DNA from 3 places in the Streptomyces sp. NPDC002795 genome. Region 1 is predicted to be linked to each of the others. Evidence: riboswitches for the same ligand, from Rfam matches in the RefSeq annotation. Region 1 holds a riboswitch; each other region holds the start of a gene.
The links. Region 1 has a riboswitch for cyclic di-AMP ahead of ACFYWS_RS28730 (peptidoglycan DD-metalloendopeptidase family protein). Riboswitches for the same ligand answer to the same signal wherever they lie in the genome.

Region 1 (10,138 bases):
CGGCGCCGGCCCGGCGAGCTCTCCGGCGGCCAGCAGCAGCGCGTGGCCGTCGCCCGCGCCCTGATCACGAACCCCGACGTGGTGTTCGCCGACGAGCCCACCGGCGCCCTCGACTCCGGCACAGCCGCCGAGGTCCTCGGCCTGCTCCGCAACGCCGTCGACCACCTCGGTGCCACCGTCGTCATGGTCACCCACGACCCGACCGCGGCCGCCTGGGCCGACCGCGTGCTGTTCCTCGCCGACGGAGCCTTCGCCGACAGCCTGGAGCGCGGTTCGGCGGAGCAGATCGCGGCGCGGATGGCGACGCTCGCCGCCCGCACCTCACGCGCTGGAGCGATGGCGGGGGCGGCGGCATGAGGAGCCTCGCCCCCAACGGCCTCGCGCGGGCGGCCGTACGCTTCAAACCCGCCTCGTTCACGGGCACCTTCGTCGCGCTGCTGATGTCGGCGCTGATCGTCGCGGCGTGCGGCACGCTGCTGGAGACGGGCGTGCGCGCCTCGGTTCCGGCGGAGCGGTACGCGAAGGCTCCGGTCGTGGCGGCGGCCGACCAGTCCGCTCGGGTCGTCGCCGACACCGTCGACGGCCCCGAGGTAACCGCGTACCCGCTCCCGGACACCGCCCGCGTGGACGCGGGGCTCGCGGCGAAGGCCGCACACGCGCCGGGCGCGGAGGCCGCGGTGGCGGACTTCACCTTCCCGGTACGGCAGGGGAGCGGCGCGCTCACCGGCCACGGCTGGGGCTCGCACGCCTTCACCGGGACCGCGCTGGCCGCGGGCGCCGCGCCGCGCACGGGAGAGGTGGCGCTCGACGCCGCCGCGGCCCGCACCGCGAAGGCCGACGTCGGAGACACCGTCGTGCTCGAATCGGCCGCGGGACGCGGGCAGTTCCGGGTGTCCGGCCTCGCGGAGGCCGGGTCCGGGGACACCGCTGCGGCAGGCACGGCGGCCGGTGGCGGGGCCACGGCCTGGTTCGCGGACGCCGAGGCCCCCGCGCTGTCAGGACACCCCGGCAAGGCCGACGCCATCGCCGTCCTGGCCAAGGAAGGTGCCGACACCGGCGCCCTCGCCATCGCCGTCGAAAAGGCACTCGCCGGCTCCGGCGCGCAGGTGCTCACCGGTGACGACCGCGGCGAGGTCGAGGACCACGGCCTGGCGTACGCCAAGGAGACCCTCACCGCGCTCGGCGGCTCCTTCGGCGGGATCGCCACGCTGGTGGCCATGTTCACCGCGGCCGGCACGGTCGCACTCTCCGTCGGCCAGCGCACCCGAGAATTCGCGCTGCTGCGTGCCGTCGGCGCCACCCCGCGGCAGATCCGCCGGGCGGTCGCGGCGGAGGCGCTGATCGTCGCGCCGCTCGCCGGGGTGCTCGGGTGCCTGCCGGGGATCGGGCTCGCGCACTGGTGGTTCGGGCAGCTGAAGGACCGCGGGGCCGTCCCGCAGGCGGTCGAGCTGCACGTCTCGTGGATCCCGCTGGTCGCCGCCGTCGGTACCGGACTGCTCACGGCGCTCGGCGCCGGTTGGATCGCCGGGCGCAGGCCCGCGAAGATCAAGCCGGGTCAGGCGCTCGCCGAGGCCTCGGTGGAGCGGCTGCGACCGGGCGTGGTCCGTACCGTGCTCGGCATCGCGGCCCTCGGCGGCGGCTCGGCGCTCGCGGGCGTCGCTGCCTCCACCGCAGGCGCCGACGCGGCGAACGCCTCGCTCGGCGTCGTCATGCTCTTCATGCTCGCCGTTGCCCTGCTCGGCCCGCTGCTGGCCCGGCTGTGCGCGTCGTTCTTCGGCCTGCTGCTGCGTGGCGGCGGCGCCCCGGCCTCGCTGGCGGCCGCCAACTCCCGGACGAATTCCCGCCGGTTGGCCTCCGCGATCACACCGATCGTGCTGGCGATGGCCTTCGCCTCGACGCTGGTCTTCATGCACACGAGCGAGAGCAAGGTCTCCGCGGACCAGCTGCGCGAGGGCATCACGGCGGACCACGTCGTCACGAACCCGGCAGGCCTGCCCGCGGGCGCCGCCGACCGGGCCGCCCGCGCTCATGGTGTCGACGCGGCCGTGAGTCTGCTCGACACGCAGGTGCTCATCCCCGTCGACTCGGGCGGCGAGACGTCGCTGCAGGCGACCGCGACCCAGGGCATCTCGGGTTCCGGTGCGGAGCTCGCGAAGGTGCAGGATCTGGATGTGCGCGGCGGCAGCCTGGACCGCGTGGGCGCGGGCCGCATCGCCATCGACAAGACTCTCGCCACGGCGGCGAAGGTGAGGGTCGGCGACAAGCTGCCGCTGTACCTCCCCGACGGCACGAAGGCCCGCCCGGAAGTCGCCGCGGTCTACGGCCGGGGTCTCGGCCTGGCGGCGGTGACCATGAACCGAGCGTCCCTGGCAGGCCACGTCACGTCGGGCTTCGACGACACGCTGCTGGTGCGCGGCGGCGAAGCCGGGCCGCTCACCGCACTCGGCAAGGTCACCGACGCCTCGGGCTATGCCGTCGCGCGGAGCGTGGACAGCGAACTGGGCGCCTGGTCCAACTACATGATGGCCGCGGTGCTGGGCGGGTTCGCGGCCGTCGCCGCGGTCAACACCCTGGTGATGACCGTCCTGGACCGCCGTCGCGAGCTGACCGTGCTCCGCCTCGTCGGCTCCACGCGCCGCCAGGTGCTGCGGATGCTCCGCTGGGAGAGCCTGCTGGTGTCGGCGGCGGGGGTGGCGCTGGGCACCACCATCGCGATGATCACGCTGACCCCGATGATGCGCGGCATGACGGGAGAGTCCCCGTACATACCGCCGCTCCTATACGGCACGTTCGCCGCGAGCGCGGTGTGCCTCGGTCTGCTCGCCGTGACCCTCCCTGCCGGCGCGGCACTGCGCGACAGGGAGGGGTGACGAGGGGTGACATCAGGTCCGGGCTGTGGGGTGATGCCGGTCTTCAGCCGGGAATGCGCTCGCGCAGTGGCCAGCGCCCTTCTGGCAGATCTTGCCGGTGAGCGGGCCCTGGCAAGCACACTCCCAAGCTCTCGGCTTCGCTCGGGAGCTCTCGGCTTCGCTCGAGCAGGGGAGGCCCCATTACCCCACTCGCCTGCACCGCACATGACAGCCACCCGGATCCGGCCTGATCCAGACGACAGGTCCTAGTCGAGAAGGCGCTCGCGCAGCCGCTCGCGCGTCGTCGCGGTGAGCTTCAGGCCCTCTGCGAGATAGCGGTCCGTGCTGCCCCACTCCTCGTCGATGGTCTGGAGGCCCGCGTTGAGGTACTCGATGCGGGCGTCGAAGAGCGGGCTGAGCAGCTCCATGATCTCGGGGGAGTAGGCGTCCTTCGCGGTGGCGCTGCGGCGCACCTTGTAGCGGCGGTGCTTCTCGTTGGACTTGAGGTAGTCCGCCTCTATGGCGTCGCGCTCCACGCCCACCGCGAGCAGGGTCACCGCGATCGACAGGCCCGCGCGGTCCTTGCCCGCCGCGCAGTGCATCAGCGCGGGCAGGCTGTCCTCGGCGAGGGAGTGCAGCACGCGGCTGTGCTCGGCGGTGCGCTCCTTGATCATGGTGCGGTAGGACTCGACGAGGCGGTTCGCCGCGCGGCCCTCGGAGAGGATCTGGCGCAGCTGCTCGATGTTGCCGTCGCGGACCATCGTCCAGAATTCGGCGCCGTCGGCCGGGTCGTTGAGCGGCAGGTTCAGATTGCGTACGCCGGGCAGGGCGACGTCCGCGCCTTCCAGCTGCAGGTCCGCGGCGTTGCGGAAGTCGAAGACCGTGTGCAGGCCGAGGGAGGAGAGGAAGGTCGAGTCCTCGGCCGTGGCGTGGGCGAGGTGGCCGCTGCGGAACAGTACGCCCTGGCGCACGCGCCGGCCGTCCACGGTGGGAAGGCCGCCCACGTCTCGGAAGTTGCGCACTCCGGTCAGCTCGGGCTCGGTGGACGGTGCGTGCTGCGTCACAGGGGCTCCTCCCAATCGGTGCACCGGCGTTGGGTCGCCGGCGGGCGCGCTCCTGACGATACGACATCGGTCCCCAGGCAACCATCTGTCCGATTCGCCCCGTTCTGTGTCAACTGTGCGTGAATCGGAGGGGCTTGTGGGTGTGTGCGTGACCGGCTTCATGTTCGTGACGCTGTGTGGCGGGTGGCCCGGATTGGCTCCCCAGTAATCCCCGAAGGTATGGCGTTGGTAAAGCGAAGAATGTCGACGCAGGGTTACACAGGGAAGCCTCAGAAATCCAAGGAATTGCCCCCGCAAGTGAATTCGGGGTTTGTCGTCGCCATCGCCGTTCGCCTACGGTCACCAATCAATCCGGTCGGAACGCCTAGTCCTGCCGCCGCCCGGATTCCTTTCGACTACCCGTCACGGCAGGAGCGGGGGACCCACACGCAGTACGCCGCGTAGGGATTTCCCGAAGCGGCTAGGGGTGAAGCCGCGTCCGTACCCCGGGCGCGGCCGGGCATCTCCAGCCCGAACCCGACAGCTCACCTCGTAGGCGACGGAGAGGAAAATCAGCATGCCCGCAAAGGGAAAGCACCGCCTTTCGACCTCCCAGCGCATCGCCCGTGTCGCCGCCGTCGCCTCCGCCGGTGGAGCCGTGATCGCGCTGCCGCTGATGGGCGCCACCGGCGCGCAGGCCGCGACGTCCGGCGGCACCGCCGATGCCACGACGTACACCGTCAAGGCCGGTGACACGCTCTCGAAGATCGCCAAGGCGCAGGACGTCGACGGCGGCTGGAAGAAGCTCTACGAGGACAACAAGGACGCCGTCGGTTCCAACGCGGACCACCTCAAGATCGGCGTCAAGCTCGCCCTCGGCGGCGAGGCCGACAGTGACTCCGGCTCCGAGGGTGCGTCCGCCGCCACGCAGACGAGCGCCAAGACCACGGCCTCCGGTGACTACGTGGCGCCGGTCGACGGCGCCAAGGGCACGGGCTACGGCAACTCCGGTTCCATGTGGTCCAGCGGCAGCCACACCGGCGCCGACTACTCGATCGCGACCGGCACCTCCGTGAAGTCGATAGCCGACGGCACCGTCGTCTCGACCGGCTCGGGCGGCGCGTACGGCAACGAGGTCGTCATCGAGCACGCCGACGGCCACTTCTCGCAGTACGGCCACCTGTCCTCGACCGGCGTCGCTCAGGGCGACACCGTGACGGCCGGCCAGGAGATCGCCAAGTCCGGCGCGACGGGCAACGTCACCGGACCGCACCTGCACTTCGAGGTCCGCACGAGCGCGGACTACGGCTCGGACATCGACCCGATCGCGTACCTGAGCGAGCACGGTGTGAACGCCTGAGACGTCTCGTAGCGGCTCGTCGACCCGCTCCATTCGGCGCCCGGGGTGTTCCCCGGGCGCCGAATCGCGTTCGCGCGCTTATTCCCAAGGTGACGAGTGGGCTATCTCACCAGGCGTCAACCCCTGGCTACGGTCGCGTAGGTCACACCTCAGGGTGAAAGATGTGTGGTCGTGGCAAACGAATCGAGAGCACTCACGGACTCACTCAACGGCACGATCCGGTCCTACGCGGCCGTGGGCGACAGTTTCACCGAAGGAGTCGGCGACCCCGGCCCCGACGGAAAGTTCGCGGGCTGGGCCGACCGGCTCGCCGTCCTCCTGGACGACCGTGTCCCCGAGGACACCTTCAGGTACGCGAACCTGGCCGTGCGCGGCAAGCTGCTCGACCAGATCGTCGCGGACCAGGTCCCGAAGGCGGTCGAGCTCGCACCCGACCTGGTGACCCTGGTCGCGGGCGGCAACGACATCATCCGGCCCGGCACCGACCCGGACGACGTGGCCGAGCGCTTCGAGAAGGCCGTGGCCAAGCTCGCCGACGCGGCCGGCACCGTCATGGTGGCCACCGGGTTCGACACCCGTGACGTGGCCGTGCTCAAGCACCTGCGCGGCAAGATCGCCACGTACAACATGCATGTGCGGGCCATCGCCGACAGGAACGGCTGCCTGATGCTCGACCTGTGGTCCCTGAAGTCCATCCAGGACCGCAGGGCATGGGACGGCGACCGTCTCCACCTGTCGCCCGAGGGGCACACGCGCGTGGCGCTGCGCGCCGCCCAGGCGCTCGGCGTCGAGGTGCCGGCCGACCCCGAGCAGGCGTGGCCCCTGCTGCCTCCGCGCGGCACGTTCGAGGTGCGGCGCGACGACATCCACTGGGCGCGGGAGTTCCTGGTGCCGTGGATCGGGCGCCGGCTGCGCGGCGAGTCCTCCGGCGACCGGGTGCAGGCGAAGGGTTTCGTGGACCCGCACGCGGTGAAGGCGCACCTGGAGGCGGCGTCCTGACGCGCTGATCCTCGGCGGTGCGGTGGCGCTGACGGCTTCCCGTCAGCGCCCCGCCCCGGTCAACTCCGCGCGCTCGAGACCCAGTTCGCGGGCGAGCGCCTCATCCACCCACTCCAGCATGCGGGCCCGCGACACCGCGGCCGACCTGGAGTGCCCGTCGTCGTACGCCGTCAGCTGTACGGCGAGCCCGTCGAGCAGCGCCGTGAGCCGCAGCGCCGCCGCCATCGGGTCGGGGCAGCCGAACTCGCCCGCCGCCACGCCCTCGGCGACCACCTCGGCGAGCGCCGCCTTCCACTGCCGGTCGAGGTCCCGCGTGACCTCCCGCAGCGCGGGCTCGCGCAGCGCCGCCGCCCAGCCCTCGATCCACAGCCGCCACCCCTTGGCCTGACCCGTCGGCGCGTACCAGCGCACCGCCGCGCGCAGCCGCTTCAGGGCCGTCGTGCGGCGGCCGAGCAGCTTGCGCAGGTGGGCCAGGTCGCTCTCGGCGGCGTGCGCGAACGCGGCCGCGACGAGCTTCTCCTTCGTCGAGAAGTGGTACAGCACCAGCGCGTTGCTCACGCCGAGCGCCGACGCCACGTCGGCGATGCGTACGGCGGCCACCCCGCGCGCCTCGATCTGCTCGATGGCGGCCCGCAGCAGCTCTTCGCGCCGCTCGGCCACGCTCAACCGGATTCTGCTCACGCCGCAAGCCTAGTTGTTCCTGTGTGTCGACTCGTTCACGTGCAGGACTCTTGACGCCTCGCCGTCGCACGGGTCACAGTCACGTCACGTTCCACTACTGACTGGCCGTTCAGTCAATAAGTCCGCCGGTCGGGGGTAAGCGCGGCCCGAGCAAGACCCGCAGTTGCTGTCCGTGCTGTCCGTGCCGTTTTCGTGACGTCCTCGCCAGGAGCAATCGTGACCCAAGCGCCATCCCTCTCGCCGACCCCGCCCGCCGGGGACGAGCCCGACCTCTCCGAAGGCTGGGGCGAGCAGCGCTCACGGCTGCGCAAGGATCTGCGCCGGCTGGACGTGCTGTTCTTCCTCATCTGCACGCTCGTCGGCCTGGACACCATCGGCTCCGTCGCCGCGCAGGGCCCGCAGGGCCTCACCTGGATGGTCATCCTGGCCGTCGTCTTCTTCCTCCCCTACGGACTGCTCGTCGCCGAACTCGGCTCGTCCTTCCCCGTGCAGGGCGGCCCGTACGTATGGACGCGCCTGGCCTTCGGCCGGCTCGTCGCGGGCGTCAACCAGCTCCTGTACTGGATCTCCAACCCGGTCTGGGTGGGCGGCAGCCTGTGCATCATCGCGCTGACCACCTGGGAGGAGTTCTTCACGCCGCTGCCAGGCGTGTGGAAGTACGTCGCCGGGTTCGTGTTCATCTGGGGCGGCGCGCTCGCCGTGGTGCAGTCCGTACGCATCGGCAAGTGGGTGCCCATCGCGGGCGCCGTCGCGCGCGTCGTGCTGCTCGGCTTCTTCCTCGTGTCCGTCGTCGTCTACGCCGCCGAACATGGCGTGCACGCCCTACCCGCGGGCGAATTCACGCCTACGTATGCGGGCTTCGTGGCGCTCGTCCCGGTGCTCATCTTCAACTACGTAGGCTTCGAACTGCCGAGCTCGGCCGCCGAGGAGATGAAGAACCCGCGCCGCGACATCCCCCTGTCGATCCTGCGCTCCGGCCTCGCCGCCGTGCTCCTCTACGGAGGGCCCATCCTCGGCATCCTGTTCGTTCTGCCCAGCCAGGAGATCGGCAGCCTGGGCGGCTTCATCGACGCCTGCAAGGCCGTCTTCACCGTCTACGGCGGTTCGATCGCGGCCGACGGCACGGTGACACTGACCGGGCTCGGCTCCGTGTTCGGCGGGGTCGCCGCGGCGGGCCTCATCATCGGCCTGCTCACCTCCGGCGTCACCTGGGCGATGGGCGCCCACCGCGCGCAGGCCGTGGCGTGCGCGGACGGCGCGGGCCCCGCCTGGCTGGGCCGCATCTCCGAGAAGCACGGCACTCCGGTACGGGTCAACATCCTGTCCGCCGTGCTCGGTTCGATCCTGTTCGTCGTCGCCCTCAACCTCACCGGCGGCGACGGCGAGAAGTACTTCGCGGCGGGCCTCGGCCTGACCATCAGCACGACGTTCATCTCCTACGTCATCACGTTCCCGAGCCTCGTGATGCTCCGCCGCAAGTACCCCGACCAGGAGCGGCCGTACGCCGTGCCGGGCGGCCGGGTGGGCGCCTGGATCGTGACCGCGCTCTCCACCGGCTTCGTGGCGTTCACCGTGGTCGTGCTCGTGTGGCCCGGCTTCGGGGTGGGCTGGTTCGGCACATCCGGCGACCCGGCGGACTCGCTCCCCGAGTCGTTCGCGGGCCAGCGACTGCCGTACACGCTGAGCCAGGTGCTGCCGCTGCTGCTGTTCGTCGTGATCGGGTTGGTGTTCTACGTGTGTGGGGCGCGTGGCCGGCGGCGGGCGCGCGATGGTGCGGTCGACGGCCGCTGAACGCCCGATGGGCCCCACGTGACGTGGGGCCCATCGGCTCTTCGGCCGGTTGCGGCCACAGTGGTTGAGGTCGCGGGGCTCTGCTCAATCGCGGCAGGGGCTTGATCGAGTCACCACTGCATGCGCGTCCAGGGCGATCGCGCCGCCGGGGTGTACGAGGAGCGGGTTGACCTCCAGGTCGGTCAGTTCCGGGTGGTCCGCCGCGGCCTGTGCCACCGCGCACACCGCCGCCACGGCCGCCTCCAGGTGGACGGCCGGGGCGCCACGCCACCCGGTCAACAGCGGCGCGTGCCGCAGCTCCAGTAGCAAGGCACGCGCGCGTGCCGGAGTGAGCGGGGCCAGGGCCAGCGCCGTGTCCGCGTGCAGCTCGGCGGTCACGCCCCCGGCGCCGACCATGACGACCGGGCCGAAAGCCGCGTCCTTCCGTACGCCGACGATGAGTTCACGCGCGTACGGAGGCGTGGCCATCGCCTCGACCGCGTACCGGGCCGCACCCGTGGCCTCCCGCATCCGCGCGAACGCGGTCCGCAGGGCGGCCTCCTCCGAGATGTGCAGCGCCACGCCACCGGCCTCGGTCTTGTGGGCGAGCCCCATCGCCTTGAGCACCAGGGGATAGCCCGTGCGGTAGGCGGCCTCCACCGCCGCGTCCGCGTTCGTCACGAACTCGGCCGTGGGGAACGCGACTCCGTAGGACGCCAGCAGCTCACGCACCCGCTCGTAGCCGCCGTCCTCGACCTCGTACGCCGCCGGGGGAGCGGTCCGCTCCTGTGGCAGGCGCGGGGTCGCGGCGCCCAGGCACACGGCGCCCGCGAGCGCCGTCGCCGCCTGCTCGACGCGCTCGTGGACCGGGACGCCGCGTTCTCTGAGGACGGCGAGGGCCTGGGTGTCGCGGGCCATCGTGTGCACGAGAAGGGCCCGCCCCGCGGCGCCCGAGGCATCGGCGAGGGCATGCGCGATCTCGCACTCGCGCGCTGCCTGGGCCGGGTTCGCGGTCGCGTAGTCCCCGAAGTAGCCCGTGAGCACGACCGTGTCCGCGTCCCCGCTGTGCAGCAAGGTGGCCGCCACGCGCGCGTACGTGGCCAGATCCTGCTCGCCCGCCCCGGCGAGATCGACGGGGTTGGCCCGCCCCGCGCCCGGCGGCAGATGCGCGCCCAAGGCGTCGACGGTGGCCGGGGAGAGCGCGGGCACGTCGAAGCCGCACGCGGCGAACGAGTCGGCGGCCAGTGCGCCCTGACCGCCGCTGTCCCCGATCACGGCGATCCGGTGCGGTGGGGGTGGGGTGGCGCTGGGTTGGTCGGGGGTGGGGGCGGGGGTGGTTTCGTGGCGTGGGGGATGGGGGCGGGAACGTACGAGAGAAGGGGTGGGGGACATCAAGTGGAGGGCGGTGTCGACGAGTTCGCCCGCGGAGTTCAGGA
Region 2 (10,138 bases), on a different contig from region 1:
CTCTCCCAGTACGACACGGCGGACGGCCACCTCACCACGCGCCGGATATGGCTGCACGGCACGCGGAGCGCGCGCACCGTGCTGCTCCTCTCCTACGGGGCGGCAGGCCGCGCCCCGGCGCTCGCCCTGCCGGCCGGGCGCACGCTCGACGCGGCGGTGTCGGCGTATCCCGGAGCGGGGGCCCTCCGGGCGGAGCTGGGCGAGCAGTTCGCCCCGGCGGATTCGGACGGCATACGTCCTGGTGCCGTACGCCCGAAGGGAGTTGACGTCACCTCCGGTCTCGCTGCCTACGGAGCGGCGCTCGCGGCCGACCCCTGGCTGGAGTCCTGGCCGGTCACGCTCGCGGAGGTGATACCGACGCGGGACCCGGACGGCCACTGGCAACTGGCGGACGACGAAGGCAAGTCGGCGCTCCCGCTCACCGCACACGCGGCGGCGTCCCCCGGCCTGTGGCGCCTGGTCGCCGTCTCGGGAGGCGCGCCGGTGACGGTGTTCGGCGAATGCGGCCCGACCGGTTTCCGCCCGCTGGCCACGTGGGCGGAGGAAGCGGGGGAGGTCATATCGCTGTGCTGACCCATCCGAGAACAGCCACCACGCCGAAACACCGTTGCCGGTGAAGAGGACCGCACCACGGAGAGGACCCACGATGACCACCACCGCCACCTGGGACGACCTCGTCAGCGCCGCCCTGCTCGGAACCGAACGCCGCTCGGACCGCCCGCCACTCGCCCTCCTCGACGAGGCCGCCGTGCACACCGTGCGCCGCCGGGCCGGCCTGCGTCCCGGCACGGCGACCGCACCGCCGGACCGCGCCGAGGCCGACCCGCGTCCCCCACTGCCGAGGGCCGCGCGCCAGCGGCTCGCGCTCCTGCTCACCGACCGCTCCAGCGGCAGCGGTCCGCGCCGCGGCACCGCTCCCGACCTCCTCGAACTGCTCCCGCAGTGGCTGGCCACGGCCAACGCGCACGGGTACGCGCCCCCGCCCGAGCTGCTGCCCGCACTGCTCGACGCGGCGCGCGGCCGCACCGACCTGCGCCCACCGGCCCTCGCGTTCGCGGGGCCGCGCGCCCGGTGGCTGGCCCGGCTCAACCCGGACTGGAAGTTCGCGCTGCGTGCCACGCCGGGCGTCGGCGCCGTGCTGCCGGCTCCGGAGGAGAGCGAACAGGTCCATCTGCGGTGGGAGGAGGGCCTGTTCGCGGAGCGGGTCGCACAGCTCGCCTCCGTTCGGGCGCACGATCCGGACGCGGCCCGGACGCTCCTGGCCGGGACCTGGGGCACGGAGCGCGCCGAGGACCGCCTGATGTTCCTCGACTCGCTGCGCACGGGGCTCGGCGACGCGGACGAGCCGTTCCTGGAGCAGGCGCTGACCGACCGCAGCAAGAACGTGCGGGCGACGGCGGCCGAGCTGCTCTCCGCGCTCCCCCGCTCGGCGCTCGCCGCGCGGATGGCGGACCGCGCGCTGACCTGCGTGGCGCTCGACCGCGCGGAGGGGGAGATCGTCGTGGAGGCGCCGCACGAGTGCGACGCGGGGATGGAGCGGGACGGCGTCGTGGCGAAGCCGCCGCAGGGCCGGGGGGAGCGGGCGTGGTGGCTCGGCCAGTTGGTGGAGGCGGCGCCGCTCGGCCGGTGGCCGGACAGGTTCGGTGGCCGGAGCCCGGAGGCGATAGCGGCGCTGCCGGTCGCCGACGACTGGCGCGGGGAGCTGCACGCCGCGTGGTGCCGGGCGGCGGTCCGGCAGCGGGACATCGGCTGGTCACGGGCGTTGCTCGGGGCGCCGACGTCGTCGGACGCGGCGGGGCCCGGGGCGGTGTCGCTCGCCGAGCGGGCGAAACTGCTCGCGGCGCTGCCGGGGGTTGAACGGGCGGACTGGGTGGCGGAGTTCATCTCGGCGCACGGGCTGTCCGAGGCGTTCCAGCTGCTGGGGGTGTGCGGCACGCCGTGGGCGCGGCCGCTCGGGCGGTCCGTGGTCGATGCGTTGAACATCGCGCGGGACGCGGGGAGTTACCCGTGGAGCTTCAGCGGGGTGATGGGACTCGCGGAGCGCTGCCTGGATCCCGAGGAGGTGGCGCGGCTCGACGGGCTCACGGCGGCCGTCGAGGAACCGGAGGGCTCGGCGCCCGGGGCCGGGGGTTACTGGACGGAGGCGTTCCAGCGCCTCGCCGGCACGTTGCGGCTGCGCCGGGCCATGCGGGACGAACTGGCTCCGCCGTGATCCGGCCCGGGCCCCGGCCCCGCATCCCTCATGTGCGGCACCGGGGGCGAGGTCACGGGGCTTCGCCCCGGACCCCGCGGGCTCTCGTACGAAAGGCAGGCTGGAAGGTCAGCCGCCGGACGGCTCCGGTTGGCGGACGTTGGCGCGGACCCAGTCGACGATGGAGGCCGTCGTGGCACCCGGGGTGAAGATCTCCGCGACGCCCTTCTCCTTCAGCGGCGCGATGTCCCCCTCGGGGATGATGCCGCCGCCGAAGACCTTGATGTCCGCGGCGTCGCGCTCGGCGAGGAGCTCGATGACGCGGGCGAAGAGCGTGTTGTGCGCGCCCGAGAGGATGGAAAGACCGATCGCGTCGGCGTCCTCCTGGATGGCGGTGTCCACGACCTGCTCGGGCGTCTGGTGCAGGCCCGTGTAGATGACCTCCATCCCGGCGTCGCGCAGCGCCCGCGCGATCACTTTGGCCCCGCGATCGTGGCCGTCGAGTCCCGGCTTCGCGACGACCACGCGGATCGGACCGGCTGCCACACCCATCACTGCCTCCCTGAAACGACTGCTCAAGCAGAAGTTGAAGCGACTGTTCAAAGACTGATGCCCGAAGTGAACGAACGTTATCGACAGCATCCCGCAAGCCGCCGTTTCACGGTGCGGACCGAGGGGGAAATCACACGGTGGGACACATTCGCTGCGCGCCGCGACTGCCACAGGCGGGACTCACCGCCACATCCGGGACAGGCGCGAGGGAGCCGCTTCGAGGTCGCGCGCCACCGCGCCGACAGCCGCACGGCACGGTGGCACGGTGCTTCCGGCTGCCGTCCGGACCGATGAGTCGGCGCATCGGACACGGCCGGCGCCGCGGGGCCGCTTCGGCCGGCTCTCATGAGCGCACACGGGGACAGAGGCGTCCTCCCGTGTGCCGACGGGAGGTTGACCGATGAAGGTCACGAGGACCTTGCCCTTTCGCCCCCTCTGCCACCTGCTGCCCACGAGACTGGCCGGTCTCTCGATCGCGCTCCTGAAGGCGACCGCCCTGGAGCTGGCGATCCTCGCGGGCCATCTGCTCCTCTACCCCTCGGGCATCCTCCCGGAACGAAGGCAGCCGCGGGCGCTGCCCCGGCATCCCTCGCCCTGCACCCCCATGGACAGGGAAACCGTCACGGTGGAGGAGAGCCCACCGACAGCAGCGGACGCGCCGCGCCTGCCCACCCCGGCCAAGCCCCCGGTCCTTCTCCTGCACGGCTTCATCGACAACCGCTCCGTCTTCGTCCTGCTGCGCCGCTCCCTCACGCAGCACGGCAGGCGGCACATCGAATCGCTCAACTACTCCCCTCTCACCTGCGACATCCGGGCCGCCGCCGCGCTGCTCGCCCGGCACGTGGAAGAGGTGTGCGAGCGGTCGGGCCGGGACAGGGTCGACATCGTGGGGCACAGCCTGGGCGGTCTGATAGCCCGTTACTACGTGCAGTGCCTCGGCGGCGACACGCGGGTGCGCACGCTCGTCACCCTCGGCACCCCGCACGGCGGCACACGCGTGGCGCCGCTCGCCGACGCGCATCCGATCGTCCGGCAGATGCGGCCCGGCTCGTCCCTCGTCGAGGAGTTGAAGCGGCCCGCGCCCGGCTGCCGTACGCGCTTCGTGAGCTTCTGGAGCGACTTCGACCAGTTGATGCTGCCTCTGGAGACGGCGTGCGTGGACCACGCGGACCTTCTCGCGCAGAACGTGCGGGTCACGGGCATCGGCCATCTCGCGCTGCCGGTGCACCCGGCCGTCGCGACCGGCATCCGCCAGGCCCTCGACGCGGAGCCCGCGGAGGGAGCGCGCGCCGCCGACAAGACCGGCGGCGGTCTGACGGTGGCCTGAAATCCCGCGACTTCCCCGCGCTTTCGTCGAACGGGTCTCGAACCCAGGGCCAAGGAACTGTCCACAGTCCACCCAAAGGCGGCTGATTGCCCGTTTCCCCGGGCCCGGAAACCCGACGAAGATTGTCGAGCCGTCGTACCGACGGGTACAGTCACCGCACTGCTCTGGCAGCCCCTGTCGTCGAGGCGAAAGAGAAGTTGGTGAACGACCGCAATCCGTCGGGGACCGCGCCTTACGCGGCGTACGACGGTCACTCCGCGACCAGCTTCGCGAGTGATCCGCTCTTCGGCGACATGGCGGAGGACCCCTACGAACCGGGTTCCCACGCGACCGGCCAGTGGCACACGGCCCCCCAGCAGCAGTACGCCGACCCCTACGCCTCCGCGTACTACGACACCGGCACCTACGACGCAGGCTCCTTCGGCACCGGTACCTATGACACCGGCGCCTACGACACGAGCGGCGCCTGGGCGACCGGCGGGTACGAGCAGGTCGCCGACATCCCGGCGCAGCAGCCGCGGACGATGGCAGAGCAGCACACCACGGGTCAGTGGGACACCTCGGCGTACGAGACGCAGACGTACGCGGCTCAGCACCCCGACACGCAGAGCTTCGAGGCCCCGCACTTCGGGACGCAGATCTTCGAGACGCAGACTTTCGACGCGCAGCCGCATACGCAGTCGTTCGAGACGCAGACCTTCGAGACGCAGTCCTTTGAGACGCAGAGCTTCGAGTTCCAGGGGTTCGAGGCGCAGCACTTCGAGGCCCAGGGCTTCGAGACCCAGAGCTTCAGCACGCACGACATGCTCGGCGCGCCCGACCCGCACGACACTCAGGGTTTCACCCACACCGTCCAGGCCCCGGTCTTCGGTACGACCGCGTACGACACGGGCGCGTACGACGCCACGCAGTGGAACGCGGCCGACGCCGTAGGCACCGCGGAGGACGGGCCCGAGCCCGAGCCGATCGTGGAGCCGGACCCCGAAGCGGATCACGCGCACGGGCCCGTCCTCGACCTCGATCCCACTCCCGAGCCCGCCCCCAAGGCAACCCCGCAGCCCGCATCGCGCAGGGCCGGGAAGAACGTCTCCCGTGGTCGCGCCGGCCGCCGCCGTCCGGCGGCCAAGCGGTCCGCGCTCATCACCGTCGTCGTGCCGTCGGTCTGTGTGGTCGGCGTCGCCGGGATCGCCGCGGCGAGCGTCGGCGGCGGTGGCGAGGACGACGGCAAGGAGACGCAGGCCGCGGCCGCTTCGGACGCGCAGGCCGTGAAGCCGGCCGTCGCCAACAACAAGCTGGACTCGCAGCTGAAGGATCTGTCCGCCGACGCGGGCGACTTCGCCGACCGGGCGAGCCGCACGCAGGAGCGGATCGACCTCAAGGCCAAGCAGGAGGCGGCGCGGAAGCAGGCCGCCGAGGAGGCCGCGCGCAAGGAGGCGGCGCGGCCCAAGTTCGTGCTGCCGGTGAAGCAGCACGGGCTGAGCGCCTTCTTCGGGCAGGCCGGTGTCAACTGGATGTCCCAGCACTCCGGCATCGACTTCCCCGTCTCGTACGGGACCCCGGTGATGGCCGCGACGGACGGCACCGTGAAAACGCAGTGGAACAGCGCGTACGGGAACATGGCCATCGTCACCGCCAAGGACGGCACGGAGACCTGGTACTGCCACCTGTCCTCGCACACCGTGATGAACGGTCCGGTGAAGGCCGGTGACGTGATCGCGCGGTCCGGGAACTCCGGCAACTCGACAGGACCGCACCTGCACTTCGAGGTACGGCCCGGCGGCAGCGCGGCGATCGACCCGCTGCCGTGGCTGCGCAGCCACGGCATCAACCCGAACTGAGCCGCTCCCCCCTCAGAGGAGCGGCCGCAGCGCGGCTACAGCTTCTCGACCGGCGCGTACCGCAGCAGCAGACGCTTCGGCTTCGGGTCGCCGAAGTCGATCGACGCCTCCGACTTGTCGCCCGTGCCCGACACGCCGACCACCGTGCCCAGCCCGAACTGGTCGTGCGTGACGCGGTCGCCGACCGCGAGGGGCACCACCGGCTTGGAGTTCGCCCGGCGCGTGGCGAAGGCCGGTGTCGTGCCCGTGCGGGAGCGCGAGGACGACAGGGAGGCCGCGATGCCGCCACCGATGCTCTTGGTCGAGGCCGCAGGCGTGGACGGGCCCGTGCGCTTCCAGTCCAGGTGGCCTGCCGGGATCTCCTCCAGGAACCGCGAGGGCGGGTTGTACGAGGGCTGGCCCCAGGCGCTGCGCATGGAGGCGCGCGTCAGATAGAGGCGCTGTCGCGCGCGCGTGATGCCCACGTACGCGAGGCGGCGCTCCTCCTCCAGCTCCTTGGCCTGGCCGAGGGAGCGCATGTGCGGGAAGACGCCGTCCTCCAGGCCGGTCAGGAAGACGACCGGGAACTCCAGGCCCTTGGCGGTGTGCAGCGTCATCAGCGTGATGACGCCGCTCCCGTCGTCCTCCTCGTCGGGGATCTGGTCGGAGTCGGCGACGAGGGCGACGCGCTCCAGGAAGTCGGAGAGGCCTCCTCCACCCGTCTCGGACTCCCCCTCTTCGCTGGCCTCCTGCTCGAACTCCAGGGCCACGGCGGCGAGTTCCTGAAGGTTCTCGATCCGGGTCTCGTCCTGCGGGTCGGTGGAGGCCTGCAGTTCGGCGAGGTATCCGGTGCGTTCGAGGATGGCCTCCAGGACCGTGGCCGGGCCGGCGCCCGACTCGACGATCGTGCGCAGGTCCTCCATCAGCGTGTTGAACCGCTTCACGGCGTTCGCCGAGCGGGCCGCCATCCCGTACGCCTCGTCGACGCGGCGCAGCGCCTGCGGGAAGGAGATCTTCTCGCGCTGGGAGAGGGCGTCGATCATCGCTTCGGCGCGGTCGCCGATGCCGCGCTTGGGCACGTTGAGGATGCGGCGCATCGGCACCGAGTCCTCGGGGTTGGAGAGCACGCGCAGGTAGGCCAGGACGTCCCTGACCTCCTTGCGCTCGTAGAAGCGGACGCCGCCGACGACCTTGTAGGGCAGGCCGGTCCTGATGAAGATCTCTTCGAAGACTCGGGACTGCGCGTTCGTCCGGTAGAAGACCGCGACGTCGCCCGCCAGCGCGTCGCCCGCGTCCGTGAGCCGGTCGATCTCGTCGGCGATGAACTGGGCCTCGTCGTGCTCGGTGTCCGCGACGTAGCCGGTGATCTGGGCGCCGGGCCCTTCGTTGGTCCACAGGTTCTTGGGGCGGCGCGACTCGTTGCGCTCGATCACCGCGTTCGCGGCGCTGAGGATCGTCTGCGTGGAGCGGTAGTTCTGCTCCAGCATGATCGTCGTCGCGTTCGTGTAGTCCTCTTCGAACTGCAGGATGTTACGGATCGTGGCGCCACGGAACGCGTAGATCGACTGGTCCGCGTCACCCACGACGCACAGCTCGGCCGGGTCCGCGTCCTCGCCCTCGGTGGGGCCGACCAGCTCGCGCACCAGCGCGTACTGCGCGTGGTTCGTGTCCTGGTACTCGTCGACCATGACGTGCCGGAAGCGGCGGCGGTAGTGCTCGGCGACGTCCGGGAACGCGCGCAGCAGGTTCACCGTGGTCATGATCAGGTCGTCGAAGTCCAGCGCGTTCGCCTCGCGCAGGCGTCCCTGGTACATCGCGTAGGCCTGGGCGAGGGTCTTCTCGAAGCCGTCGGCAGCCGTCGACGCGAAGTCCTCCTCGTCGATCAGCTCGTTCTTGAGGTTGCTGATCTTGGCGCTGAAGGACTTCGGCGGGAACTTCTTCGGGTCCAGGTCCAGGTCGCGGCAGACGAGCGCCATGAGCCGCTTGCTGTCGGCGGCGTCGTAGATCGAGAAGGAGGACGTGAAGCCCAGCTTCTTGCTCTCCCGGCGCAGGATGCGCACGCACGCGCTGTGGAAGGTGGACACCCACATGGCGTTCGCACGCGGGCCGACCAGGTCCTCGACGCGCTCCTTCATCTCGCCCGCGGCCTTGTTCGTGAACGTGATCGCGAGGATCTGGCCGGGGTGCACGCCGCGCTCGGCGAGCAGGTACGCGATGCGGTGCGTGAGGACACGGGTCTTGCCGGATCCGGCGCCCGCGACGATGAGCAGCGGGGAGCCGCCGTGCACGACGGCCGCCTGCTGGTTCTCGTTCAGCCCCTCCAGGAGGGAGGCCGAGTCGAGGACAGGGCGCGGCGCGCCGTCCCGGTAGTGCGTGTCCCTGCCTGCGGGCGCGCCGAGCTTCCCGCCGAACAAGTCGTCCGGCATCGGCTCCGCGGCCCCGTCGTCGTGCTCGGGGTCCGGGGGCGGCGGCGGGGGTTCCTCCGCGCTGTTCTGGAGGCCGGTCAGGAAGCTGTCGTCAAAGAGGCTGCTCATCGCTCTACGAGTCTAGGCGGCCCCACTGACAACCCGTGGCTGCCTTCGGAACTCCGGGGACCCTCCAGAGGGCAGATCACGAAAATGTATCGGGCATATCGAACATCAACCTTCACAGCAGCCACACGAGTTGGCTACGGTGCAGCCGGGCAGCCCGTCCCCCCGCCCGCGAATGTCGCGGCGAACGGGAAGCCCCCGCTGAGTTCCGTACGCCGTAAGGCAGGGAACCGGGGACCCAACCGACCTTGGGGTGAATCGGTCAGCCGACCAGCCGACCGTAGGGCAGCCTTCCGCGTACCACGCCCGAACCCGACAGCTAACCCGGTAGGCGGACGACGGAAGGAGTCGCCTGCCTTGGCGTCGCACCGCAAGCCCCGCAGCCGTTCCCTGATGACCGGCGGCCTTCGAACGACCCCCGCGGTCGGCATCACCACCGCCGCCCTCACCTCCGTGGCACTGCTCTCGCAGACGGCACAGGCCGCGCCCGCGCAGCCCTCGTCGAAGCCGCGCCTCGAAGAGGTCCAGCAGAAGGTCGACACCCTGTACCGGCAGGCCGAGGTCGCCACCCAGAAGTACAACGGGGCGAAGGAGCGGACCGACTCCAAGAAGCAGCAGGTCGACGCGCTCCTCGACGATGTCGCGCAGCGCACCGAGGACATGAACACGGCCCGCCAGAAGCTCGGCAGGTACGCCGCCGAGCAGTACCGCTCGGGCGCCGTCAGCGACACCGCGACGATGTTCCTCGCGGACGATCCGGAGGACTACTTCTCGCAGCGCCACCTGATGAGCCGGCTCACCGACGAGCAGAAGAAGTCGGTCGACGACTATCAGTCACAGGCGCGCGAGACCGCGAAGAAGCGCACCGAGGCGCAGTCGAGCCTCCAGGACCTCACCGAGTCGCAGACCGACCTGAGGTCGACGAAGGAGACCGTCCAGACGAAGCTCTCCGACGCGCGCGAGCTGCTGGCCGAGCTGACCGCCGAGGAGAAGGCGCGGCTCGCCGCGATCGAGAAGGCCAAGGAGGCGGCGGCCCGCAAGAAGGCGGCGGAGCTGGCCGCGAAGCAGAAGGCCGCGGAGGCGGCGAAGCAGAAGGCGGCCGAAAAGGCGCGCCAGCAGGAGGAGTCCTCCGGTTCCTCTTCCGGCTCTTCGGGGTCCGCATCGGGATCGTCGGACGCCTCGTACGCCACGAAGGCCGCGCAGGCACTCGCGTTCGCCAAGGCGCAGGAGGGCAAGCCGTACGTGTGGGGCGCCACAGGCCCGGACTCGTACGACTGCTCGGGCCTGACGCAGGCGGCGTGGAAGTCAGCGGGCATCTCGCTGCCCCGGACGACCTGGGACCAGGTCGAGATCGGCAAGACGGTGCCGCTCTCCGATATCCAACCCGGTGACCTGGTGTTCTTCTACGACGACATCAGCCACGTGGGCCTCTATATGGGCGACGGCATGATGGTCCACGCGCCGAAGCCGGGCACGTCCGTGCGCGAGGAGTCGATCTACTACGACGGCACGTCGTCGATCCACAGCGTGGTGCGGCCGGCCTGACGTACGTACGCGGTCGCTCAGGTCCAGAGCACCGCGATGAAGATGTTGGCGACGGTGAGCGCGCCGACGGTGATGAAGAGGCCCTTCTCCGCCTTCTCCTCGTCCCGCTTCACGTAGACGATGCCGAGGATCACGACCAGGACGGCGAGCTTCACGCCGATCTTGATGTTGTTCA
Region 3 (10,138 bases), on a different contig from region 1:
GATTACGGCAGCCAGGGACGGATCGTCGATGGCCTTGATCAACAACTCCCAGTGCATACGTTGTTGATGGGCCAGGGCCACGCGGCGCTGGGCCTGACGTTCCTGCTCGAGTCGCTTCTCCTGCATGCGCAGGGCCTTGGAGCGGCGTTGCTGCGTAGCGAGCATGAGTCCGGCGCCGGCCAGCGACAGACCGGCGGCCGCGGTGGACGCGAACTGTTGTGCGCCGTACTTCTTTGTGGTCATGTCAACCCCCGATTCAGGCGACCGTGCGCCGGTCGTCGGATGCGGGGCGACGGAGACGGAGACCGGCGGCGGTGGGCGGCGCGCTTGCCGACTCCCGGGGTGCCGAGCGGCTCTGATCGGCGGGGAGGCGGAGAGGAGGCGCACGGGTGGATGCTCAGTTCGCGAAAACCGGCGCCATGTCCAACGTGTGCCCAGCGGACGCCGTTAGCAATCGTTCACTTCGCGGCCTTTCCACCCGCTCGTATCCTGGGGCGGCATTCATTCTTCGTACGAGAGCCGGATCCTGAACCGGCGTGCGCTGCGGCGCGTGCCGCGGCGTGCGATCCGGTGTGAGAGAGGTCGCGTTGAGCAAGGCCAGCCCGCAGCAGATCCCCGTCGTCGTCCTCGCCGGCTTTCTGGGGTCGGGGAAGACGACCTTGCTCAATCATCTGCTGCACCGCAGCGGGGGCACCCGGATCGGGGCGATCGTCAACGACTTCGGGTCGATCGAGATCGACGCCATGGCGGTCGCCGGGCAGCTGGGCGACTCGACGGTCGCGCTCGGCAACGGATGCCTGTGTTGCGCGGTGGATGCCAGTGAACTTGACGTGTATCTGGACAAGTTGACTCGTCCGGTCAATGACATGCATGCCATTGATGTCATCGTGATCGAGGCGAGCGGCATCGCGGAGCCTCAGGAACTCGTGCGCATGGTGCTGGCCAGCGACAACCCGCGGATCGTGTACGGAGGGTTGATCGAGGTCGTCGACACCGCCGAGTTCGACGCCACCCGCGAGAAGCACCCCGAGGTGGATCGGCACCTGGGGATCGCGGACCTGGTCGTGGTGAACAAGGGCGATCGCGTCGGCCCGGACGAGCGTGAGCGGGTCCTGAGTGCCGTGCGGGCCGCGGCCGGCCGGGCCGCCGTCGTGCCCGCGTCGTACGGGCGCATCGACCCGGCGCTGCTCTTCGACTGCCGCCCCACCGAGGAGCGGATCGGGCAGCTGTCCTTCGACGATCTGCACCGGCATGAGGGCCACGAGGGCCACGAGGGCCACGCGGCGCACGGCACGCATCTGCACGCCGCCTACGACAGCGTCGCGTTCACCTCCGAAGTACCTATGGACCCCCGCCAGTTGATCGCGTTCCTCGACAGCAGGCCCGAGGGGCTCTACCGCATCAAGGGATATGTCGACTTCGGCGCGGGCGACACGGGCAACCGGTACGCCGTGCATGCCGTGGGGCGCTTCTTGAGGTTCTACCCGGAGCCGTGGCCGAGCGGCGAGGAGCGCCTCACCCAGCTCGTGCTGATCGGATCCGGCATCGATGCCATCGCCCTCGGCGAGCAGCTCGACGCCGCCAAGAGCGACGCCCCACACACCGTGGACGAGCAGGGCATGTGGGGCGTTCTCCGCTATGTGCAGGACAAGGGCGAGGCAGAGGAGGTCGCGGACTACGTCGACCCCCAGGCGGACCTCGCTCCTGACCAGCTTCCGCGTTCCTAGATCGGACCCGCCGTCGACGCCACCGTCTTCGGAAGCGACACGCCCGAACCGTCGCGGCGCGGGTCCATCTCGGGCAGTTCGGCCGGCGTGCCGTTCTTCTGAGCCGCACGCGCGGGTGCCGGGCCGGCCCAGGCCAGGCTCAGACAGTCCTCGCCCTTCAGGAAGCGCTGGCAACGGACGCCGCCCGTGGCACGCCCCTTCCTCGGATACTGGTCGAACGGCGTGAGCTTGGCCGTCGTCTGCACCGAGTCGTCCAGCGTGCCGCGCGAACCGGCCACGGTGAACACCACCGCGTCGACTGCCGGGTCGATCGCGGAGAAGGAAATGACCTTCGCTCCTGTCGCCAGCTTCATGCCGGACATGCCGCCCGCCGCACGGCCCTGCGGGCGCACGATGGAGGCCTGGAAGCGCAGCAACTGTGCGTCGTCCGTGATGAAGACCAGGTCTTCCTCACCGGTGCGCAGCTCCGCGGCACCGACGATGCGGTCACCGTCCTTGAGGGCGATGACCTCCAGCTCCTCCTTGTGGGAGGGATAGTCGGGCACCACGCGTTTCACGATTCCCTGTTCGGTGCCGATCGCCAGACCGGGCGAGGACTCGTCCAGGGTCATGAGACACACGACCGTCTCGTCCGGCTCCAGGGAGGGGAGGAACTCGGCGACCGGGGCGCCTCCGGAGAGGTTCGGTGCGGAGGCCGAGTCCGGGAGCTGCGGCAGGTCGACCACGTTCAGGCGCAGCAGGCGCCCTTCGGACGTGACGACGCCGACCTCGCCGCGCGCCGTCGCGGGGACCGAGGAGACGATCAGGTCGTGCTTTGTGCGCTTGGTGTCCTCACCTTCGGTGAAGGGATCGCCGTTCGCCGTACGGGCAAGCAGACCGGTCGAGGAGAGCAGCACGCGGCACGGGTCGTCGGCGACCTGGAGTGGCACCGCGGACACCGGGGCGCCCGCCGACTCCAGGAGCACCGTGCGCCGGTCGTCGCCGAACTTCTTCGCCACGGCGGCCAGTTCGGACGAGACCAGCTTGCGCAGCTCGGAGTCGGAATCGAGGATGCCGGTCAGTTCGTCGATCTCGCCGTTGAGCTTGTCGCGCTCCGAGTCCAGCTCGATGCGGTCGAACTTGGTGAGACGGCGCAGCGGCGTGTCCAGGATGTACTGCGTCTGGATCTCGCTCAGCGAGAAGCGCTCGATCAGGCGCTCCTTGGCCTGCGCGCTGTTCTCACTGGAGCGGATGATGCGGATGACCTCGTCGATGTCCACCAGGGCGACGAGGAGGCCCTCCACCAGGTGGAGCCGGTCCTGCTTCTTGCTGCGGCGGAACTCGCTGCGGCGGCGCACCACGTCGAAGCGGTGGTCCAGGTAGACCTCGAGGAGTTCCTTGAGGCCGAGGGTGAGCGGCTGGCCGTCCACCAGGGCCACGTTGTTGATGCCGAAGGACTCCTCCATGGCCGTCAGCTTGTAGAGCTGCTCCAGGACGGCCTCCGGCACGAAGCCGTTCTTGATCTCGATGACCAGGCGCAGGCCGTGCTCGCGGTCCGTGAGGTCCTTGACGTCGGCGATGCCCTGGAGCTTCTTGGAACCGACCAGTTCCTTGATCTTCGTGATGACCTTCTCGGGACCGACCGCGAAGGGCAGCTCGGTGACGACCAGGCCCTTGCGGCGCGCCGTCACGTTCTCCACGGCGACCGTCGAGCGGATCTTGAACGTGCCGCGGCCGGTCTCGTACGCGTCCCTGATGCCGGACAGACCGACGATCCGGCCGCCCGTCGGCAGGTCGGGCCCCGGAACGAACTTCATGAGTGCGTCGAGGTCGGCGCCCGGGTGCCGGATCAAGTGCCGCGCGGCGGCGATCACTTCGCCCAGGTTGTGCGGCGCCATGTTCGTCGCCATGCCGACCGCGATGCCCGACGCGCCGTTCACCAGCAGGTTCGGGTACGCCGCCGGGAGGACGAGCGGCTCCTGCTCCTGGCCGTCGTAGTTCGAAATGAAGTCGACGGTGTTCTCTTCGATCGACTCCGTCATGAGGGACGCGGCGGCGTCCATCTTGCACTCGGTGTAACGCATGGCGGCCGGGCGGTCGTCATTGCCCAGGGAGCCGAAGTTCCCGTGCCCGTCCACCAGCGGGACGCGCATGGAGAACGGCTGGGCGAGGCGCACCAGTGCGTCGTAGATCGACGAGTCGCCATGGGGGTGCAACTTACCCATGACCTCGCCGACGACGCGGGCGCACTTCACGTAGCCGCGCTCGGGGCGCAGGCCCATCTCGTTCATCTGGTAGACGATCCGACGGTGGACGGGCTTCATCCCGTCGCGAGCGTCGGGCAGGGCGCGTGAGTAGATGACCGAGTACGCGTACTCCAGGTAGGAGCCCTGCATTTCGTCGACCACGTCGACGTCGAGGATCTTCTCCTCGAAGTCGTCGGGCGGCGGGGTCTTCGTGCTGCGGCGGGCCATCGCGGCTGCGGCTCCTTCACCTACAAGAACGGTTACATGAACGGGAACTGTCGCGGACCATTGTGGACCGCCGCACTGACAACGCCGCTCGCGGCCCTTCAGTACCGGGTGTCGCACGGCCCCGGGAGGGCCGCCTGCTCGCTCACGGCGTAGCTCCGGCGGGAACTTCGCCAGGTGCCAGCACGCTTGCATACAGTGGCAGCACTCGCAGCAGTTCAGTGTTCCAGGACCTGCCGCAGTCCAGAACTCACCGCGTATTCGCGTTGCACCGCGATCGAAGGGACGTACATGCCCATGGGTCACACGGCCACCGCCGAGGCCGGCTCCGGCGGCCTGACAGCGACCGAGCACCGGCTGGCCAACGGCCTGCGCGTGGTGCTCTCCGAGGACCATCTGACCCCGGTCGCGGCGGTCTGCCTCTGGTACGACGTCGGCTCGCGCCACGAGGTCAAGGGCCGTACCGGCCTGGCTCACCTCTTCGAGCACCTGATGTTCCAGGGCTCGAAGCAGGTGCACGGCAACGGGCACTTCGAGTTCGTCCAGGGCGCGGGCGGCTCGCTCAACGGTACGACGAGCTTCGAGCGCACCAACTACTTCGAGACCATGCCCGCCCACCAGCTGGAGCTCGCGCTGTGGCTTGAGGCCGACCGTATGGGATCGCTGCTCACGGCCCTCGACGACGAGTCGATGGAGAACCAGCGGGACGTCGTGAAGAACGAGCGGCGCCAGCGCTACGACAACGTGCCCTACGGCACCGCGTTCGAGAAGCTGACCGCCCTCATGTACCCCGAGGGGCACCCGTACCACCACACGCCCATCGGCTCCATGGCCGACCTGGACGCGGCCACCCTCGAAGACGCGCGGAACTTCTTCCGCACCTACTACGCGCCCAACAACGCGGTGCTGTCGATCGTCGGCGACATCGACCCCGAGCGGACGCTGGCCTGGGTCGAGCGGTACTTCGGCTCCATCCCCGGCCATGACGGCAAGCCCGCTCCGCGCGACGGTGCCCTCCCGGAGGCCATCGGCGAGCAGCAGCGCGAGCTCATCGAGGAGGAGGTCCCGGCGCGCGCCCTGATGTCGGCCTACCGGCTCCCGCAGGACGGCACGCGCGCGTGCGACGCCGCCGATCTCGCCCTCACCGTCCTGGGCGGCGGCGAGTCCTCGCGCCTGTACAACAGGCTCGTACGCCGTGACCGCACCGCTGTGGCGGCCGGTTTCGGCCTGCTGCGCCTCGCCGGAGCGCCCTCCCTGGGCTGGCTGGACGTGAAGACCTCCGGAGACGTCGAGGTGCCGGTCATCGAGGCCGCTGTCGACGAGGAGCTCGCCCGGTTCGCCGAGGAGGGCCCGAGCCCCGAGGAAATGGAGCGCGCGCAGGCCCAGTTGGAGCGCGAGTGGCTGGACCGCCTGGGCACGGTCGCGGGACGCGCCGACGAGCTGTGCCGCTACGCCGTCCTGTTCGGCGACCCGCAGCTCGCCCTGACCGCCGTGGGGCGCGTCCTGGACGTGACAGCCGAGGAGGTCAAGGAGATCGCCAGGGCGCGCCTGCGCCCCGACAACCGCGCGTCCCTCGTGTACGAGCCGACCGCGCCCGCCGACACCGAGAACGCCGAGACCGCCGAGATCACCGAGGAGGCGGGCCAGTGACCGAGCAGCTCGCGAACATGGACTTCCATCCCCGGCCGCAGGCGGGCGAGCCCAAGCCCTGGGCGTTCCCGGCCCCGGAGCGCGGCACGCTTCCCAACGGCCTGACGCTGCTGCGCTGCCACCGGCCGGGCCAGCAGGTCATCGCCGTGGAGGTGCACCTGGAGGCGCCGCTGGACGCTGAACCGAAGGGCCTCGACGGCGTCGCGACGATCATGGCGCGGGCCTTCAACGAAGGCACCGACAAGCACTCCGCCGAGGAGTTCGCCGCTGAGCTGGAGCGCTGCGGCGCCACGATGGACGCGCACGCCGACCACCCCGGCGTCCGTGCCTCCCTCGAAGTGCCGGCCTCCCGCCTCTCCAAGGGCCTCGCCCTGTTCGCCGACGCCCTGCGCGCACCCGCCTTCGACGGCAGCGAGATCGAGCGCCTCGTCCGCAACCGCCTGGACGAGATCCCGCACGAGAGCGCCAACCCGGCCCGGCGTGCCGCCAAGGAGCTCTCCAAGCAGCTTTTCCCGGCCGACGCGCGCGTGTCGCGCCCGCGCCAGGGCACCGAGGAGACTGTCTCGGCGATCGACGCGGCGGCCGTGCGTGCCTTCTACGACCGGCACGTACGCCCCGCCACCGCCACGGCCGTCGTCGTGGGCGACCTGACGGGCATCGACCTGGACGCCCTCCTCGCCGACACGCTCGGCGCCTGGACCGGCGGCACCGCCGAGCCGCGCCCCGTGCCGCCGGTCGTCGCCGACGACACAGGCCGTGTGGTCATCGTGGACCGCCCGGGCGCCGTGCAGACGCAGTTGCTCATGGGCCGGGTCGGACCGGACAAGCACGACCGTGTGTGGGCCGCGCAGGTCCTCGGCACGTACTGCCTGGGCGGCACCCTCACCTCGCGCCTGGACCGCGTCCTGCGCGAGGAGAAGGGCTACACCTACGGTGTGCGGTCCTTCGCCCAGGTGCTGCGTTCCGCGCCCGACGGCAGCGGTGCCGCGATGCTCGCCATCAGCGGCTCGGTGGACACTCCGAACACCGGGCCCGCGCTCGACGACCTCTGGAAGGTCCTGCGCACGCTGGCGGCCGACGGGCTCACGGATGCCGAACGGGACACCGCCGTACAGAACTTGGTGGGCGTGGCCCCGCTGAAGTTCGAGACCGCGGCGGCCGTCGCGAGCACCCTCGCCGACCAGGTCGAGCAGCACCTGCCGGACGACTTCCAGGCGCAGGTGTACCGGCAGCTGGCCGCCACGGGCACCGTGGAGGCCACGGCTGCCGTCGTCAGCGCCTTCCCTGCGGACCGTCTGGTGACGATCCTGGTGGGTGACGCCGCGCAGATCGAGGAGCCGGTCAAGGCGCTCGGCATCGGCGAAGTCACGGTGGTCGCGGGCTGAATTCGTCTCCCGAGGCACACCACGAAGCCCCGGCGCCGGCATCGGCCGCCGGGGCTTCGTGGCGTCCGTCACGATCACCTTCAATCGCCACACGCTCACAAATGTCCGAATTGGCATAGAGGTTGCCTGTCTGCCCTGTGGCGTGCACTACAAAAGTCGGGTTCTGTTTGTTGATTCAAAGACGCCCCGCTTAGCGTTCCCTCCGGCTGTTCGCCAGACGTACGTCGCGCCCGCGACACCGGACAGTCATCGCCGAGTCCCCGTGGTGCGAGCCAGGGGAGCCGGGGACCCACCGAAGTCCCTGGGGTGAATCGGGCGCTCTTCCCGTGAGGGGAGGGGGCCTGTAGGAGACCTTCCTGCTCCGAACCCGTCAGCTAACCCGGTAGGCGAGAAGGAAGGAAAGGACCAGCCACTTCATGGGGTTCACCCGTGCCACCGGGAAGCACCGCCGTCCCAGCCGCCTGACGCGTACCACCGCTCAGGTCGCGGGCGTCGCCGCAATCACCACGACGGGCGTGGTGGGTGGCCTCGCCGCCCCCGCCCTCGCCGCCGACACCGCGATAGCCCCGCACGACGGCCTCACGCAGGCCGTGGCCATCGGCGACTCCCTGGCCGAGCAGATCGACGCGCAGGCCTCCGCGCAGCAGAAGGCCGCCGCCAAGGCGAAGGCCGAGGCCGAGGCCAAGAAGAAGGCCGAGGAAGCCAAGCGCAAGGCCGAGGCGGAGGCCAAGAAGCGGGCCGCCGAGAAGGCCGAGAAGGAGCGCGAGGCCAAGAAGCGCGCCGCCCGCGAGGCCGAGCGCAAGCGCCTGAACAGCTACGTGTCGCCGATCTCCGGCTCGTACGTCTCCACCTCGTATCAGGCCGGCAGCGGACTGTGGTCCTCCGGCAGCCACACCGGCATCGACTTCCACGCCTCCAGCGGCACTTCGGTGCACTCGGTCGGCATGGGCACCGTCGTCGAGGCCGGCTGGGGCGGCGCGTACGGCAACAACGTCGTGATCAAGATGAACGACGGTACGTACACCCAGTACGGTCACATGTCGTCCATCGGCGTCTCCGTCGGCCAGGACGTCACCCCCGGCCAGCAGCTCGGCCTCTCCGGGGCCACCGGCAACGTCACGGGCCCGCACCTCCACTTCGAGGCCCGCACCGGCCCCGACTACGGCTCGGACATCGACCCCGTCGCGTACTTGCGCCAGCACGGTGTGAACGTCTGACCCACCAGGAACACTCCACGAAAGCCCCGGCTCACCGAGCCGGGGCTTTCGCGTGCGCGGGCCCGCACTGTCCAAACGTGCGCGGGTCCGCGCTGTCCAAAAAATATCCCCGGATTCAGTTCCCGCGTCGGAAATTCAAGTCCGGTGGAATAGAGTCGCGGGTAAACGTTCCGGCCGCGTGCCATTCGCGCTTGACCGGGCGTCAATAGACCGCGTATCGCGGGCATTGAGGCGGAGGTCGAGTCATGCGCATTCCCGCGCAGTCGGTATGCACAGCGATCCGCGACGACATCGTCGCCGGGGTCTACGAGCGCGGCGGCAGGCTCACCGAGGAACTGCTCGCGCGTCGCTACGGGGTCTCGCGCGTGCCCGTTCGCGAGGCGCTGCGCACCCTGGAGGCGGAGGGGTTCGTCGTCACGCGCAGGCACGCGGGCGCGTGCGTGGCCGAACCCACCGAGCGGGAGGCGGCCGACCTCCTGGAGATCCGCATGCTGCTCGAACCCATGGGCGCCGCCCGCGCCGCGCAGCGCCGCACCGAGGCCCACCTCAAGGTGCTGCGCGGCCTGGTCAGGCTGGGACAGGAGCGCTGTCGGCGGGGTCAGAGCGAGGATCTGCGCTCCCTCGGCAGCTGGTTCCACGAGACGCTCGCCCAGGCCTCAGGCAGTCCCGGCCTGATCACCCTGCTCACCCAACTCCGCCACAAGATCGCCTGGATGTACGCCGTGGAGAGCCCCGCCCGGCCGGCCGAGTCCTGGGCCGAACACGGCGCCATCGTCGACGCGGTGGCGCGGGGCGACGCGGAGCGGGCCCGCGCGCTGGCCACCCTGCACGCGGAGCGCGCGACGGCCGCCCACAGACTGCGCGTCCCCCGCGCGGGCGGGCGTGTGAGGACTTCGCAACATGCAGTCAACACGGTGGGGCGCCAGGTTTAACAACGGCGCCGTATACAAAGAGGTGCACTATTCGGCGAATGGGTTGAACGCGGGCGCGGATGAATTTCTGCTGCCTATTTCCTGTCGCCCAATTTGCTCCGCGGTGGTTCTGTAATGGGTTCCGCAATGGTTCCGCGATGGTGAACGAAAAAGCCGCGCGACCCGTCAGGGAACGCGCGGCTCAGCCGTACTGCTTTTGTCTTTATGTCAGACGGTCTCGGGAAGCTCCTCGAGCCCCTCGGCGACCAGCCTCGCCAGACGGTCCAGCGCGGCGTCCGCGCCCTCTCCGTCGGAGGCCAGCACGATCTCCTCGCCGCCCTGCGCGCCCAGGCCGAGCACGGCCAGCATGGAGGCGGCGTTGACGGGGTTGCCGTCAGCCTTGGCGATCGTCACGGGAACGCCGGCCGCCGTGGCAGCGCGGACGAAGATGGAAGCGGGGCGGGCGTGGAGGCCCTCGGCCCAGCCGACGTTGACGCGGCGCTCAGCCATGTGATGCTGCCCTTCAGGTGTCTCACGGTTGTCTAGACCAGTGTTCCATATCGGGAGGCGGGCGTGGCGCGGACCCAGGTCCTCACCGGCACGGCCCTTCGGTCCTCCATAGGGTGCCTTCCGTACGCACGGGCCGCGACCCGTACGACCGACGGTCTTCTGTCAGTGCCCGGCCCTACTCTTGCGACATGGAGACCCCGTCGGACCGGCATGCGTACCCCGCCCACTGGGAGGCCGACGTGGTGCTGCGCGACGGCGGCACCGCGCGGATCAGGCCCATCACCACCG

Region 2: another riboswitch for cyclic di-AMP. It lies ahead of ACFYWS_RS06665 (NlpC/P60 family protein); the one in region 1 lies ahead of ACFYWS_RS28730 (peptidoglycan DD-metalloendopeptidase family protein).
Region 3: another riboswitch for cyclic di-AMP. It lies ahead of ACFYWS_RS13715 (M23 family metallopeptidase); the one in region 1 lies ahead of ACFYWS_RS28730 (peptidoglycan DD-metalloendopeptidase family protein).

Annotation. Positions count from the first base shown of each region.
Region 1 is NZ_JBIAQB010000010.1:91,185-101,322, reverse strand. It holds gene ACFYWS_RS28745 (ABC transporter ATP-binding protein) at 1-357, shown strand, start outside; gene ACFYWS_RS28740 (ABC transporter permease) at 354-2,870, shown strand; gene ACFYWS_RS28735 (tyrosine-protein phosphatase) at 3,116-3,913, opposite strand; cyclic di-AMP (ydaO/yuaA leader) riboswitch at 4,296-4,466, shown strand; gene ACFYWS_RS28730 (peptidoglycan DD-metalloendopeptidase family protein) at 4,470-5,252, shown strand; gene ACFYWS_RS28725 (SGNH/GDSL hydrolase family protein) at 5,424-6,251, shown strand; gene ACFYWS_RS28720 (TetR/AcrR family transcriptional regulator) at 6,294-6,932, opposite strand; gene ACFYWS_RS28715 (APC family permease) at 7,149-8,723, shown strand; gene ACFYWS_RS28710 (acetate--CoA ligase family protein) at 8,808-10,138, opposite strand, start outside.
Region 2 is NZ_JBIAQB010000002.1:459,787-469,924, forward strand. It holds gene ACFYWS_RS06630 (SWIM zinc finger family protein) at 1-573, shown strand, start outside; gene ACFYWS_RS06635 (DUF5691 domain-containing protein) at 647-2,212, shown strand; gene ACFYWS_RS06640 (cobalamin B12-binding domain-containing protein) at 2,321-2,743, opposite strand; gene ACFYWS_RS06645 (lipase family alpha/beta hydrolase) at 3,144-4,070, shown strand; gene ACFYWS_RS06650 (pentapeptide repeat-containing protein) at 4,621-4,788, shown strand; gene ACFYWS_RS06655 (M23 family metallopeptidase) at 5,582-5,908, shown strand; gene pcrA (DNA helicase PcrA) at 5,944-8,421, opposite strand; cyclic di-AMP (ydaO/yuaA leader) riboswitch at 8,608-8,768, shown strand; gene ACFYWS_RS06665 (NlpC/P60 family protein) at 8,776-9,963, shown strand; gene ACFYWS_RS06670 (hypothetical protein) at 9,981-10,138, opposite strand, start outside.
Region 3 is NZ_JBIAQB010000004.1:106,666-116,803, forward strand. It holds gene ACFYWS_RS13690 (DUF6082 family protein) at 1-243, opposite strand, end outside; gene ACFYWS_RS13695 (CobW family GTP-binding protein) at 588-1,727, shown strand; gene ACFYWS_RS13700 (DNA topoisomerase (ATP-hydrolyzing) subunit A) at 1,724-4,180, opposite strand; gene ACFYWS_RS13705 (M16 family metallopeptidase) at 4,475-5,827, shown strand; gene ACFYWS_RS13710 (M16 family metallopeptidase) at 5,845-7,212, shown strand; cyclic di-AMP (ydaO/yuaA leader) riboswitch at 7,453-7,616, shown strand; gene ACFYWS_RS13715 (M23 family metallopeptidase) at 7,629-8,429, shown strand; gene ACFYWS_RS13720 (GntR family transcriptional regulator) at 8,675-9,361, shown strand; gene ACFYWS_RS13725 (HPr family phosphocarrier protein) at 9,569-9,850, opposite strand; gene ACFYWS_RS13730 (GNAT family N-acetyltransferase) at 10,039-10,138, shown strand, end outside.